Regions from separate parts of the Gordonia pseudamarae genome, predicted to be linked through region 2. Evidence: riboswitches for the same ligand, from Rfam matches in the RefSeq annotation. Region 2 holds a riboswitch; the other holds the start of a gene.

Region 1 (7,549 bases), 1.8 Mb from region 2:
CGACTGACCGTCACCGACACCGACCACACACCGGAGGTGAACACCGACCCACTGATCCAACTACCCGCCTGACCACCTACGAAGGACCACAACCAGTTACACCACTACGCGGGACTTGACCCGGGATAGCCGCGGACACGTTCTTGTCCTCATCTTCGTTGAGCTGGTCCCAACGGTCCGCAAAGTCGAAGGGCGGCGGCGCCTCCCGTCGGCGGTGGAGGCGAAGCCGACGGGTTTGATGGTGGGTGTCAGGTAGTTGAGGCGGTCGTTGACCAGAGGCCACAGCGGGTTGAGAACGGCGCGTTCGGTGTCGGTGTCATAGCGCCAGTAGAACGCGTACTTACGCACAAGGTGATTGTCCTTGGATTCGATGGTGGGCAGTGTCATTCCGCCGTAGCAATAGGGCAGGTCAACGGGACCGGCCGGGGGTGAGGACGGGGTGGCCGTCGTGGGTCGGGGTCGGATGTGGTTGACGATCGAGGATCGGGTGGAGATCGCCGTTGGGGTGCGGGCGCAGGAAACCGTGACCTCGATCGCGAAGAGGATCGGCCGGGGACAAGTCGGTGATCTCCCGCGAGATTCGGCGTAACCGGTGTGCGTCCGGGCAGTACCGGGCGGCCACTGCCAACAAGCTCGCCACCGCTCGACGAGCCCGGGCGCAGGACCGCAAGATCGACGCCGATGAGGTGCTCTCGGCGCGGGTGCGAGCGGATCTGAAGGCCTCGCGTACCCCGCGTCAGATCGCCGGCCGGTTGCGGCTGGAAGCCGGCGAGGACACGGTAGAGGTCATGGATCATTCTCCCGGCGCTCAGGGCCGGACCGTCTCGTATGAGGCGATCCGTAATGCCTCACGTCAAACTGCCCGCGAAACCGGGTCCATGCCTCAGATAGGAATGCCCGCGAAACGGGGTTCAGCTGGCGGGGATTCGAATGCCTTTGCGGACGTCGGGTAGTGCGGTGGGCAGGGAGGCGAGGTAGAGCTGCTCGGTTTTGTCCTTGGCCAGCAACAACAGCTGGTCTTGGAGGGACGCGATGTCGCGGCCGATCTGTGCGGGGTTGAGGCTGTCGCGGTAGGCGCACAGCTCGGCGCGTTGGGCATCAGAGAGGACATCAGCGGCCAGGAGCCGGTCCAACGGGGTGGCCGGGGCGTCGTAAGACCCGGCGTCGGCGTCCGTTCGCTGTGGAGGCGAATCCGGTGGGCTTGACGGTCGGGGTCAGGTAGTTCATCCGATCGTTGACCAGCCGCCCCAGCCGGTTGAGAACGGTCCGTTCGGTGTCGGTGTCATAGCGCCAGTAGAACGCGTACTTGCGGACGAGGTGGTTGTTCTTCGATTCGATGGTGGCCTGGTCGTTCTTCTTGTACGGCCGGGGTCGGGTGAAGTAGATGCCTCGTTTCCGGCCCAGGTGATGACCGGCTGATTGAGGAACTCCGATCCGTTGTCGAAGTCCAAACTGGTTACTGCATAGGATATTTCAGTAATCGCGGTTTTCAACCCGGACAGGATGTGGGTGTGGGCGTTGTTGCGGATACTGCGGGTGAACACCCATCCGGTGTGCACATCGGTCAGGTTCAATGTCCGGGCGAACTCGCCTTTGAGTGTCGGGCCGCAGTGAGCGACAGTGTCGCCTTCGAAGAATCCTGGTTCGGCTTCGGCCTCATCACCGGCCTTGCGAACCTTGATAGAATTACGGAGCAGCACAGACGGTTTCGTCGTAGACACACCAGAGATCTGATCATTGGCTTTCGCTGGTTTGAGGTAGCGGTCGATGGTTGCCGCCGACATCGACAACAACTCCTCACGCACCGATTCGCTGTAACGGCCCTCTCCGACAACGAGTTCACCGTGACGCTCGAGCGCAGCAAGCTGCACAGGCATCGACACCGCGAGGTACTTGCCACACTGGCCACCCGAAGCCGCCCACACCTTCTGCAGCACCTTGAGCGCATCGTAGGAGTACTTCAGCGCCCGCGGCTTGCGCTCGCGCACCGCAACCGCACGGCCCTTACCCGGCCGCGTCGCCGCAGCCACCAACCGCCGGCGCGCATTGTCACGCGACCAACCGGTCACCTCGATCCCCTGATCGAGGATCTGGCCCCGCTCCTTCTTCGACGCCTGCACATACCCACGAGCAAACCTACTGGTCACCTCAGCGCGCGACCGCATCGACAACTCACTTTCCATCCACCGACGATCATCATTTCGCGGGCAAACCTATGTGAGGCACCGAGGGCGTTTCGCGGGCAGACTACGTGAGTCCAGCCGGACAGTTGGCTACCAGCGCATACATCGCTATGGTGGATCACGCAACTGGTTCGCCGACCGGAGCAACTATGGAGCCCCTGTGTTCTGATCGGCGACGACAAGAGGGAATCCGGTGAGAGTCCGGAACTGTCCCGCAGCGGTATGCCGGAACGACCGCCGTCTTGAGCACTGGGTGAGCCCGGGAAGCGACGGCCAGTAGGAGCGCGATGCGCGCACGCCGGTAAGTCCGAAGACCTGCCTGTTGTGCCGGGCGCGCCGCGTCCGGCGACTCACCGCCTCGTGGACTCGGGCGAGTGGTCGACAGGCGTTTCGGCGTGCCCTCTCAGGGCCGTGCCGACGGGGCTCGCGACTTCTCTCCGCAAGGGCGGTGGTCATCCACTTGCATTGCAGGAGAACATTACTCATGTCGATCAACAACCGGCCGTTTACCACCACAGTGCTCGGCACCCCGCGGGTGGGGCCGAACCGCGAACTCAAGCGTGCCATTGAAGGATACTGGGCGGGCCGCGTGTCCGCAGCCGATCTGGCCGAGACGGCTGCCAGCCTGCGCCGCGACACCTGGACCCAGCTCGCGGCAGCCGGATTCGATTCCATCCCGGTCAACACCTTCTCGTACTACGACCAGGTCCTCGACACCGCGGTCATGCTCGACGCCCTGCCCGCCAGGGTCTCCGGCATCGCCGATCCGCTGGACCGCTACTTCGCCGCCGCCCGCGGCAACGCCGAGGTCACCCCTCTGGAGATGACCAAGTGGTTCGACACCAACTACCACTACCTGGTTCCCGAGATCGGCCCGGACACCACGTTCACGCTCAAGCCGGAGAAGATCCTCGCCGAGGTCGCCCAGGCCCACGGCCTCGGCATCACCGCACGCCCCGTCGTCGTCGGTCCCATCACCTTCCTGACGCTGGCCAAGGCCGTCGACGGTGCGGCCGCACCGATCACCCGCATCGACGACGTGCTGCCCGCCTACTTCGAACTGCTCGACCGTCTCGTCGACGCGGGTGCGGACTGGGTGCAGTTCGACGAGCCGTCGCTGGTCACCGATGCCGTCAACGGCCTGCCCGAGCTGGCCGAGGCCGTGTACGGACGCTTGTCCGCGGTCACCCGCCGCCCCGCGCTGCTGGTCGCCACCTACTTCGGTGATCCCGGTGCCGCGCTCGGCGCTCTGGCCCGCACCGACGTCGAGGGCATCGCCGTCGACCTTGTCGAGGGCGACGTCGCCGCCGTGGCGGCCGTGCCCGAGCTGGCGAACAAGCTGGTCGTCGCGGGCGTGGTCGACGGCCGCAACATCTGGCGGACCGATCTCGACAAGGCACTGGGCACCCTGGGCACCCTGCTCGGGTCTACCGGCTCGCTGGCGGTGTCCACATCCTGCTCGACGCTGCACGTGCCGTACAGCTTGGAGCCGGAGACCGCACTCGATGACAATCTGCGCGGCTGGCTGGCGTTCGCCGCCGAGAAGTACACCGAGGTCGCGACGTTGTCGCACGCACTGCGCGACGGCCGTGAATCGCAGGCTGCGGCGTTCGAGGCGAGCAGTGCCGCCCTGGCGACCCGCGCCACCGATCCACGTCTGCGCGTGGAGACCGTACGGACGCGGCTGGCAGCCGTCACCGACGCCGACGTGACCCGCGGCGAGGCGTCCGCACGCCTGGACCGCCAGCAGGAGAAGCTGGGGCTGCCGGCACTGCCGACCACCACGATCGGCTCCTACCCGCAGACCTCGGCGATCCGCGTGGCCCGTGCCGCGCTCCGCAAGGGCGATATCGACGACGCGGCGTACGTGGAGAAGATGCGCGCCGAGATCGCCGAAGTGATTGCGCTGCAGGAGAAGATCGGTCTGGACGTACTGGTGCACGGGGAGCCCGAGCGCAACGACATGGTGCAGTACTTCGCCGAGCAACTCGACGGATTCTTTGCCACCGCGAACGGCTGGGTGCAGTCCTACGGCACCCGCTGCGTGCGCCCGCCGATCCTGTTCGGCGATGTCGTCCGCCCGAACGCGATGACCGTCGACTGGATCACCTACGCACAGTCACTGACCGGAAAGCCCGTCAAGGGCATGCTGACCGGCCCGGTGACGATCCTGGCGTGGTCGTTCGTCCGCAACGATCAGCCGCTGGCCGATTCGGCCAACCAGATCGCGCTGGCCATCCGCGACGAGACCGTCGACCTGGAGAAGGCCGGTGTCGGCATCATCCAGGTCGACGAGCCGGCGCTGCGTGAGTTGCTCCCGCTGCGGGACGCCGACAAACCGGCCTATCTGGCCTGGGCGGTCAAAGCGTTCCGGCTGTCCACCTCCGGTGTCGCCGACCAGACGCAGATTCACACCCACCTGTGCTACTCCGAGTTCGGTGAGGTCATCGGCGCGATCGCCGCCCTCGACGCCGACGTCACCTCGATCGAGGCGGCCCGGTCGAAGATGGAGGTGCTCGACGATCTGAACGCCGTCGGCTTCGCCAACGGCGTCGGTCCGGGTGTCTACGACATCCACTCGCCGCGTGTTCCCGGCACCGCCGAGATCGCCGAATCACTCGCCGCCGCTTTGAAGGCCGTTGATCCGCGCCGTCTGTGGGTCAATCCCGACTGCGGCCTCAAGACCCGCGGCACCGACGAAGTGGTCGCCTCCCTGACCAACCTGGTCGAGGCCACCGAACAGGTCCGCGCCACCTTGTAAGGCCGGATACGAACCGCCCGCCACCGCCCCGACGCTCGATCGCGTCAGCGGGGTGGTGGCGGGTGGTCATTTCCCAAAGCCGCCGGAGATGTGGCATATCGAGCATCCGCTGCGCTGAACCGCTGTCTTGTGGCTCAGACCGTGGCCCGGCGGTCTGCCACCGACGGAGCACGCCGGACCTGACAGACCGAACTCGATAGAACGGACCGTACGATAGAACGGACCGCCGGAGATCACAGGTGGCCCAACACCCTGATGTGATCTCCGACGGTCCGCTTTTGATGCTGACCGCGCCGCGGCCGCTCTGCGTTTCAGCCGAGCACGATCAGCAAGTCCCCCGGCGCCACCTGGGCGACTTCACCGATGGCCACCCTGGTCACCTTCCCCTCAACCGGAGAGGTGATCGTGGCCTCCATCTTCATCGCCTCGATGGTGCCTATCGCGGCACCTGCCGCCACGACATCACCGACACCCACTGACAGTGACACCACGCCGGCAAATGGCGCCGCGATATGGTTGGGGTTTGAGCGGTCGGCCTTCTCCGCCGAAGTCACCTCGGCATCGACCGACCTGTCGCGGACCGCGACCGGCCGCAGTTGTCCGTTGAGGACACACATCACAGTGCGCATGCCCTTCTCGTCCGCGTCGCTGACCGCTTCGAGACCGATGATCAGTTCGTGACCGGGTTCAAGTTCGACGCGGTGCTCCTCGCCGTAACGCAGACCATAGAAGAACTGGTTCGCCGACAGCGTCGAGGTGTCACCGAACTGTTCCTGGTGGTCCTCGAATTCCTTTGTCGGGCCGGGGAACAGCAGCCTGTTGAGCGTTTCCTGACGGCCGCGGCCGGACACGTCGAGCGCGGCCGAGTCCTCGACGGACAACTCTTGCGGCGACGGTGCGTCGGCACGGCCTTCGAGGGCGACGGTGCGCAGCGGCTCGGGCCAGCCACCGGCCGGGTCGCCGAGCTCCCCGCGCAGGAAGCCGATCACCGAGTCCGGGATGTCGTAGGCCGACGGATCTGCGGCGAACTCACCGGCGGTGATACCCCGGCCCACCAGCGCGAGCGCCAGGTCACCGACCACCTTGGACGACGGAGTCACCTTGATCAGGCGGCCCAGCATCCGGTCGGCCGCCGCATACGCCTCTTCGACGGCCTCGAACCGGTTGCCCAGCCCGAGTGCGATCGCCTGCTGTCGCAGGTTGGACAGCTGGCCGCCAGGGATCTCGTGGGTGTAGACGCGGCCGGTCGGCGCGGGCAGGCCCGACTCGAACGGCGCGTACACCTTGCGCACGGCCTCCCAGTACGGTTCGAGGTCGCACACCGCACCCAGATCGAGTCCGGTATCGCGGTCGGTATGGGCGGCCGCCGCCACGATCGCCGACAACGCGGGCTGGCTGGTGGTGCCGGCCAGGGCCGCGCTCGCACCGTCGACGGCACTGGCACCGGCCTGCCAGGCGGCGAGGTAGGTGGCGAGCTGACCGCCGGCGGTGTCGTGGGTGTGCACGTGCACCGGCAGATCGAATTCCTTGCGCAACGCCGACACCAGGGTGGTGGCGGCAGGTGCGCGAAGCAGTCCGGCCATGTCCTTGATGGCGATGATGTGCGCACCGGCGTCGACGATCTGCTCGGCCAAGCGCAGATAGTAGTCGAGCGTGTACAGATCTTCAGCCGGGTTCGCCAGGTCGCCGGTGTAGCTCATCGCCACCTCGGCGACCGCGGTGCCGGTTTCGCGGACCGCGTCGATCGCCGGACGCATCTGCTCGATGTTGTTGAGCGCGTCGAAGATCCGGAAGATATCGATGCCCACCCCGGTGGCCTCGGCGACGAACGCGGTCGTCACCTTGGTGGGGTACGGGGTGTAGCCGACGGTGTTGGCTCCGCGCAGCAGCATCTGCAGGCAGATATTGGGGATTGCGGCACGCAACTGCGCCAACCGATCCCACGGGTCTTCCTTCAGGAAGCGCAGTGCCACATCGTATGTCGCGCCGCCCCAGCATTCGATGGACAGCAGTTCGGGGGTGAGTGCGGCGATGTGGGGAGCCACCGCGATCAGCCCGGAGGTGCGGATGCGGGTGGCCAGCAGCGACTGGTGGGCATCCCGGAAGGTGGTGTCGGTGACCCCGAGCCGCTTGCTCCGCAACAGGTCCGCGGCGAAACCTTCCGGCCCCAGCTCGAGGAGGCGTTGCCGCGAGCCGTCGGGCGGTGAACTCAGCAGATTGTGGTCGACAGCGGGCAGCTTGTCGCGCGGGTACACCTTGGTGGGACGTTCGCCGTGGGGCTTGTTCACGGTGACGTCGGCCAGGTACGACAGGATCTTGGTGCCGCGATCGGCCGATCCCTTCGACATCTGCAGCCACGGACGATCGTCGATGAACGACGTGGTGACACGGCCGGCCCGGAAGTCCTCGTCGTCGAGCACCGCCTGCAGGAACGGGATGTTGGTGGCCACGCCACGGATGCGGAACTCGGTGACCGCGCGCCGGGCACGTGAGACCGCCGTCGGGAAATCGCGCCCGCGACAGGTGAGCTTGACCAGCATCGAGTCGAAGTGCCCGGCCACCTCGGCGCCGAGGTTGGTGCCGCCGTCGAGCCGGATACCGGCCC
Region 2 (7,549 bases):
TGGCCACAGGCGCCTTCTTGGCCACCGGCTCCTTCTTGGCCACCGGCTCCTTCTTGGCCACCGGCTCCTTCTTGGCCACGGGTTCCTTCTTGGCCACAGGCACCTTCGCGGCCACCGGCTCCTTCTTCGCCACAGTCTCCTTCGCGGCCACCGGCTCCTTCGTGGCCACCGGCTCCTTGTTGGCCGCGGGGATCTCCTCGAGCGACGATGCCTTCTCGGCACGTGCCTTCTTCGCCGGTGCCGCGTTCTTCACCGGTGTCGCCTTGTCCGCAGGCGCGGGCGGGGCCGCGACCGGGTCGGCCTCAGGCGGCCCGGCGGGTACGGGCCGGGCGGCGGCGGGCACCGGCGGCGCATCCGTCACGGACTCGCTCTCGTCCGGCTTCGGGGCATCAGCGGCGGTGGGCTCGGCCACAAGCGGCGTCACCGAGGCGATCGGGGCGCTGCTGCCGCCGCCGAGGTTGAGGGCGGCGAGCACATCGTCACGCAGGGTGGCGATGTCGCGTTCGGCCCGGCGGAAGCGCTTGCGCGCGGCCTTGTCCGCCTCCTTGGCCTGTCTGGTCACATTCTTCAGTTCGCCGCGCAGCCGGGTGACCTCGACCTCCAGCCGCTCGATGATCTTGTTCTTCCTCGACATCTGAGTTCCATTCATCACGGGTACGACGCGGCGCCGACAGTATTGCCGACGCTGCGTGCAGCGTAACCAGCGACCGTCCGGTTGTGCGGGAGTACATGCCGACCACGTGCGATATATGGAGCCGCCGCACCACTCCACCACTTCACCGCGCGAGCGGCCGCCGGACCCGGCCTCGCCGTCGCGTGGACGGTCCGGCCGGGACGGAATGCCGACAGACGGCTACGACAGCGGCAGGCCCAGATCGTGCCGGGGCGCGATCTGACTCTCGGGCAACAGGTTCGCCGTCTCCAATGCCTTGCGCAGATTCTCGGCGGCGTCGACGTTCAGCGGGCCGCTCGTCCAGGTGGCGTACGGCAGATTCAAAAATCGTCCTTCCTTCACCGCCGGAAGGTCTTTGGTGGCCGGATTGGTGCGGAGGACGTTCACCTTGTCGGCGAACGTCTGCGGTGGATAGTCGACGAAGGCGAAGAAGTCGGGCCGCGATGCGACCAGGCGCTCCCACGAAACACCGGTCCAGGTGTCCTGGACGTCCTCGGTGGCGTTGCGCGCCCCCGCCGCGGAGATGATCGCCTGCGGCCCACCGTACGATCCGCTCGTGTAGATCTCGTTGGTACCGCTGTCGAACAGAAACACCGTCGGCACCTTGTCACCCTTGGGGGCCTGTGCCAGGGCGGCCAGCCGGGTGTCGATGTCGGCCATGGTCTCCTTCGCCGTGACCTCCTCACCGGTGAGCACACCGAGGTTGGTGAGGTCGGTGTCAAGGGCCTCCCAGGCGGGCACGATACCGCGGGCGCCGTCGTCGCGACGGCAGCTCTCGGTGAGGATGTAGGGAGCTATTCCCTTGCTCCGCAAGATGTCCGGCGTGACACCCTTCTCCTGCTTGTAGCCGTAGTTCCACCCGGCCACCATGACATCGGGTGTGCGCGCGATGATGTTCTCCAGCGTCGGATACGACTCGGCCGCCACCGGCAGCGCGTCGACCACATCCTTGCCGTACACCTGCGACAGCACGTCCCGATGCCGTTCGAGATCGGACACCCCGGCGATCCGGTCCTGCGCACCGAGTTGCAGCAGCATCGAGGTCATGTTTCCGTCGTTGACGAAGATCCGTTCGGCCGGAACGGGGAATTGTTCTTGGCCGCCGCAGTTTTCGATGGCCGTCGTCGACCTGGCGTTGTCACCGCCGGAATCGTCGCCGCAGCCGGAGAGAATGACGCCCAGCGCCAGCGCTCCGGCCATCGCCACACCGGTCCTCTTGTACCGCACCGTTCTCACGGTCATATCGGCTCCTTTCGATAGGGGTTTTCCGGGGAATCGAACGGGGCTCCCAGCCCCCGATCACCAAACCATCAGGCGCCAAACCATCAGGCACCACCCGCGTAGCGGTACTGTCTACGGCCGAGCAGGATGAGGAAGATCGGGGCTCCGATCAGGCCGGTGACCACCGACAGCGGGATCTCCTGAGGGCTGACGACGGTGCGGGCGAGCGTGTCCACCCACACCAGGAACAGCGCGCCGCCGGCCCCCGCCACCGGCAGCACCGCGTAGTGCCGTGACCCGACGAGGATACGCGCCAGATGGGGCACCACGAGCCCGACGAATCCGATGCCGCCGGACACTGCGACCAGCACTCCCACCAGCACCGACGAGAGAACGAACAGCGCGATCCGCAGCTGTTTGACCGGCACCCCGAGCCCGGCGGCGGCGTCGCCGCCGATGGCCAGGGCGTCGAGCCAACGGTGCAGGCCCAGCAATGCCGTCACACCGAGCACGACGGTGATCGAGGCCGGAAGCACATGCGCCCAGGTGGTGCCCGACAAGCTGCCCAGCAGCCAGTACAGCACCGACTGGGTGGCCTCGGGATCGTCGCTCGCGAACACCAGGAAGCTGGACACCGACGAGAACGCCGAGGACAACACCACACCGGTCAGCACCAGCCGCAACGGGTCGATCCCGCCCTGCGCGATCGACACCCCGAACACCAGCGCGGTGGCCACGAGCGCGCCCACCAGCGCACCCGCCGACAACGCCCACACACCGAAGGCGCCGAACAGGCCCAGCACGATCACCGACGTCGCCCCCACCCCGGCGCCCGAGGAGATACCGAGCAGAAACGGGTCGGCGAGCGGGTTGCGCACCAGCGTCTGGATACACGTACCGGCCACCGCCAGACCTGCGCCGACGATCAGCGCCAACAGGACGCGGGGGGCACGCAGATCCCACACGATGGTGTCGTACACCTGATCCGGCTCGGCGGATCCGCCGAGCCGCGCGATCACCACATCGACGACGCCGCCCAGCTCGAGCGGTTCGGAACCGAACGCCAGGGAGACGACAGCACTGGCGAGCGCCGCCACCACCAGGACCACGACCAGCGGAAGAACCGGTACCCGGCGTGCGTCGCCGCGCCGCCCGCGTCGAACGCCGCTCACGGTGGCACCATCAGGCGCTGGCGTCATGCCTGCCCTCACGTGTCGGGGCTCAATTCGCGAAGCCCGGCCAACAATCCACAGAGTCGGCCGGTCTTCGGACTCGGGGTCACCTCGGCCGGGGCCCCTTCCCGGACATCCCTGCCCAGTGGGTACTCGCCCCGGTCAATCACCCTTACCGCTGCGCGACAGTTCCAGATTCTCACCGGATTCCCGGCACATCCGCGGATGTGCGTGGCACCGACTCTGCGCTGGACAGTATCATCCGCCGCGCGGGTTCAACCACCTCGGACACGACACCACCGCCGAACCCCGGTGGACCGGCGTGTTAACGCGATTGGTTCGGCAATTCTTCCATCGGTAACCACACGGAATCATTCGAGGCGTGAACTGATAGCCGTAGCCGAACGGAATACGCCGTCAACGCGGACGACGAGCGACCACCGGCCACATCCGACCGGGCGACCTCGCCCGCCCCCACCCCCCTCATCTGTTTGCCATCCCCTATCTCAGGAGTCATCGTGCCTTCTTTCGATCCCGCCATCGCCGACAACATCGCCACCTCCCTCGCCGAGATCCCCCATCCGTCACTTCCCAAGGGCTCCAACATCTATGGCGGCACCAAGATCTTCCCGGACTATCAGGCCCACGAGGGCGAATCGTACTTCACCCTCGTACACGGAATCGCCCACGAATCGTCGGTGTCCTTCGTCGCCGTCCTGCAGGCCACCCGCGCGCTGCGCAAGGGATTTGACTCGACGATGTACTTCTACGGTCCCGGAGCCATCAATTGCCTTGCCACGCGCGGATTTCCGACAACCGGAGATTCCGGATTCCCGGGTGAGCAGAACATCAACAACTCCCTCGAGACGTTCATCGCCGAGGGCGGCGCCGTGTTCTGCTGCAGGTTCGGTCTCGCGCTGCACGGCGGCCGCGAGGAGGATCTGATCGACGGCGTCATCCCAGCGCATCCCCTGGACGTCCAGGATGCCCTCATCCACTTCGCCCGCAAGGGCGCCATCATCAACTCGACCTACATGGTGTAGCCAGATATGGTTGTCATCGGCTCCGTCGCAGCCAATTTCACCCGCGACCTCGAACAGAACTACCGCGTCATCGCCGAGTTCACGACCCGCGCCCGAGAACAGAATGTCGACCTCGTGGTTTTCCCGGAAGCAGCGATCGGCGGATACCTCTCGTCGCTGGGCAACCACGGCGACACCGTGAAGAACACGGGCCGTTCGCTCCCGCCGGCCATCCGTCTCGACGGACCCGAGATCGCGCGCGTGCAGTCGATCATCGGCGATCTGGTGATCGCGATCGGCTTCTGCGAACTCGCCGACGACGGCCGGACCCGCTACAACGCCGCCGCCATCCTCGACGGCGATCGCGTCTACGGAACCTACCGCAAGGTCCATCAGCCGCTCGGCGAGAACATGTCGTACTCCCCCGGCGGCGACTACGGCGTCTTCGACACTCCTGTGGGCCGAGTCGGACTCCAGATCTGTTACGACAAGGCATTTCCCGAGGCGGCCCGGGTTATGGCGCTCGACGGCGCCGAGATCATCGCCAGCCTGTCGGCCTGGCCGGCGGCCCGCACCGCGACCGCCGAGAACCTGCAGGACGATCGCTGGACATACCGGTTCAACCTGTTCGACGCAGCCCGCGCGCTGGACAATCAGGTGTTCTGGGTGGCCTCCAACCAGTCCGGCACATTCGGCTCCCTCCGCTACGTCGGCAATGCGAAAATCGTTGATCCGGGCGGCAATACCTTGGCCACCACCCTCCTGGACAGCGGTATGGCGGTGGCCAAGGTCGACATCGCCGAAACATTCGCGACGATGCGCGCCGGGATGTTCCACCTCCGCGATCGGCGGCCCGATGTGTACACACCGCTGATCGACCTCGACCCGACCGGGGCGGCCGGATGGCGGAGGTCGGCCCATGCCTGAGATGCTGTTCTCCGTGCGATGGCCCGACGGCCGACGACGGGAGTACTACTCCCCCAGCCTCGTCATGCACGATCATCTCGACGTCGGCGGCACCTACACCGTCACCGACTTCCGCGCCCGCAGCACCACGGCACTGTCCGAGGCCTCCGAGCGAGTTCGCGCCAAGTTCGGCTTCGCATGCACCTCCGCGGCGATGACCACCGAGCAGATCCACACCGATGCAGCCGCTTTCGAGGACGGAGCGACCGTACAGATCGTCGCGATGCGGCCACCCCTGCCCACCGCGGCCACCGTCGGGGAGGTGAACCCGTGAACGCCCCCGACTATATGCCCCCAGAACGAATTCCGGTTGTGGTGATCGGCGGCGGCCAGGCCGGGCTCTCGGTGAGTTGGTATCTCGGCGCCGCGGGCATCGAGCACCTGGTTGTCGAGTCGGCAACCCTCGTCCACGCGTGGTCCGACAAGCGTTGGAACAACTTCACTCTCGTAACACCCAACTGGCACTGCCGACTGCCCGGCCACGTCTACGACGGTCCCGACCCGGACGGATTCATGACCCGCGACGAGGTGGTCGACTGGCTCGCGTCCTGGCTGCGCACATTCACGCCGCCGGTGCGCGAGCACACCACGGTGACGCGTCTGCGGCAGCTCGCCGGAGACGGATTCGAGCTCACCCTGTCCGGGTCGGACGGACCCCGCGTACTGCACTGCGAACAGGTCGTCGTCGCTACCGGCGGGTATCCGCTTCCGATAACCCCACCGTTCGCGCAATCACTGGATCCGGCTGTCACGCAGCTTCATTCCGAGCAGTACTTCGCACCCGAACAGCTTCCGGACGGGGCGGTGCTGGTCGTGGGTACCGGACAGTCGGGGACGCAGATCGCCGAGGATCTTCATCTGGCCGGGCGCACCGTGCACCTGGCGGTGGGCAACGCGCCGCGGGTGGCCCGTACCTACCGGGGCCGCGACTGCATGACCTGGCTCTCGGACATGGGAATCTACGACACGCCGGCGGCCCAGTATCCGGGTGGTAAAGCGGCGCAGGAGAAGACAAACCACTATGTCACCGGCCGCGACGGCGGGCGCGACATCGATCTGCGGCGTTTCGCCACCGAGGGGATGCACCTGTACGGGCATCTCATCGGCGGCAAGGATACGCGGCTGACCTTCGCGCCCACGCTCACCGCATCACTGGACGCCGCCGACGCCACGTACAACTCCATCTGCGCCGACATCGACGCCCACATCACCGCCGAGGGGATAGACGCGCCGCCGCCGTCGAGGTACCGATCGGTGTGGGAGCCCGCCGATGAACCCACCGAACTCGATCTCGCCGAGGCCGGGATCACCTCGGTCATCTGGTCGATCGGCTATCGGCCCGACTACCGCTGGATCGAGGCAAGCGCCTTCGACGGCGGCGGCCGGCCCATGCAGACCCGTGGTGTCACACAGGTTCCCGGACTGAACTTCGTCGGGCTGCCGTGGATGCATACCTGGGGATCGGGACGGTTCCTCGGGATCGACCGGGACGCCCGGCACATCGCCGAGGTGATCGCGCAATCGCTGGACCCCGCGGCACTGGACCCCGAAGCCCTGAACACCGAAGCCCTGAACACCGGCCGCCGATTCCGCCTCGCCGCGGGCCAGTAGCCCGCCCCGCACGTCCCCGACCCCACCTCCACCCGATAGCCACGACGGGAGCAACCCATGGTCTCCACACGAGTCGATCTCACCCTCCTCGGGGTTCGCGGCAGTCCGCCGGTCAATCGCACCGGTGGTGCCGGTCCCACCGACGACGGACATTTTCTCATCGACGGCCTCAACGCTTCGATACCACGAAATCAGAACAGTCCCTTTATCTTCGATGGAAGCCGCATACTCCGCGACGGTGCGGACTGCGGTGTCGAGATCAGCGTGATCGACAGACCCCGCTTCTACGATCTGACCACCGAGGACGGGGTGCGCTACGAGCAGATCGCCACATTGCACGGCCGCGACGTCCTGGCCACCACCGTCGTCCAGACCTGCGTACGCTACGACGAGGCTCAGCGATGCCGGTTCTGTTCCATCGAGGAATCACTGCGGTCGGGGTCGACGGTGGCGGTGAAAAGGCCCGGACAACTCGCCGAGGTGGCCCGTGCCGCGGTCGATCTCGACGGTGTCACCCAGATGGTGATGACCACCGGCACGTCCAACGGAACCGATCGTGGTGCAAAGCATCTGGCCAGATGTGTGCATGCGGTGAAGGAAGCCGTCCCCGAACTGCCCATCCAGGTGCAGTGCGAACCGCCCGCCGACCTGTCCACCATCGACGACCTGCGGTACGCCGGTGCCGACGCCATCGGAATCCACGTCGAATCCCTCGACGACGACGTCCGGCGCACCTGGATGCCCGGCAAGGCGTCGGTACCACTGGCCGAGTACTGGGCGGCATGGCATCATGCCGTGAAAGTGTTTGGGCGCAACCAGGTTTCCACCTATCTGCTTGTCGGTCTCGGTGAGGATCCGGAGGAGCTGATCTCCGGTGCCACACT

Evidence for each region. A riboswitch is a leader RNA that binds a small molecule or an ion and turns the genes downstream of it on or off. The one in region 2 is predicted to bind cobalamin.
Region 1: it holds a riboswitch for cobalamin, as region 2 does, so the genes downstream of both, metE (5-methyltetrahydropteroyltriglutamate--homocysteine S-methyltransferase) here and GII31_RS22285 (FecCD family ABC transporter permease) in region 2, are expected to answer to the same signal.

What each region holds. Positions count from the first base shown of each region.
Region 1 is NZ_CP045809.1:1,703,465-1,711,013, reverse strand. It holds gene GII31_RS07545 (IS256 family transposase) at 1-72, shown strand, start outside; gene GII31_RS22585 (hypothetical protein) at 97-387, opposite strand; partial or broken gene GII31_RS22715 (transposase) at 464-839, shown strand; gene GII31_RS07535 (hypothetical protein) at 912-1,133, opposite strand; gene GII31_RS07530 (hypothetical protein) at 1,224-2,183, opposite strand; cobalamin riboswitch at 2,337-2,520, shown strand; gene metE (5-methyltetrahydropteroyltriglutamate--homocysteine S-methyltransferase) at 2,668-4,944, shown strand; gene GII31_RS07520 (pyruvate carboxylase) at 5,256-7,549, opposite strand, start outside.
Region 2 is NZ_CP045809.1:5,098,341-5,105,889, forward strand. It holds gene GII31_RS22275 (Rho termination factor N-terminal domain-containing protein) at 1-634, opposite strand, end outside; gene GII31_RS22280 (ABC transporter substrate-binding protein) at 854-1,915, opposite strand; gene GII31_RS22285 (FecCD family ABC transporter permease) at 1,999-3,066, opposite strand; cobalamin riboswitch at 3,135-3,323, opposite strand; gene GII31_RS22290 (MSMEG_0572/Sll0783 family nitrogen starvation response protein) at 3,585-4,109, shown strand; gene GII31_RS22295 (carbon-nitrogen hydrolase family protein) at 4,116-5,015, shown strand; gene GII31_RS22300 (MSMEG_0570 family nitrogen starvation response protein) at 5,008-5,328, shown strand; gene GII31_RS22305 (MSMEG_0569 family flavin-dependent oxidoreductase) at 5,343-6,665, shown strand; gene GII31_RS22310 (MSMEG_0568 family radical SAM protein) at 6,723-7,549, shown strand, end outside.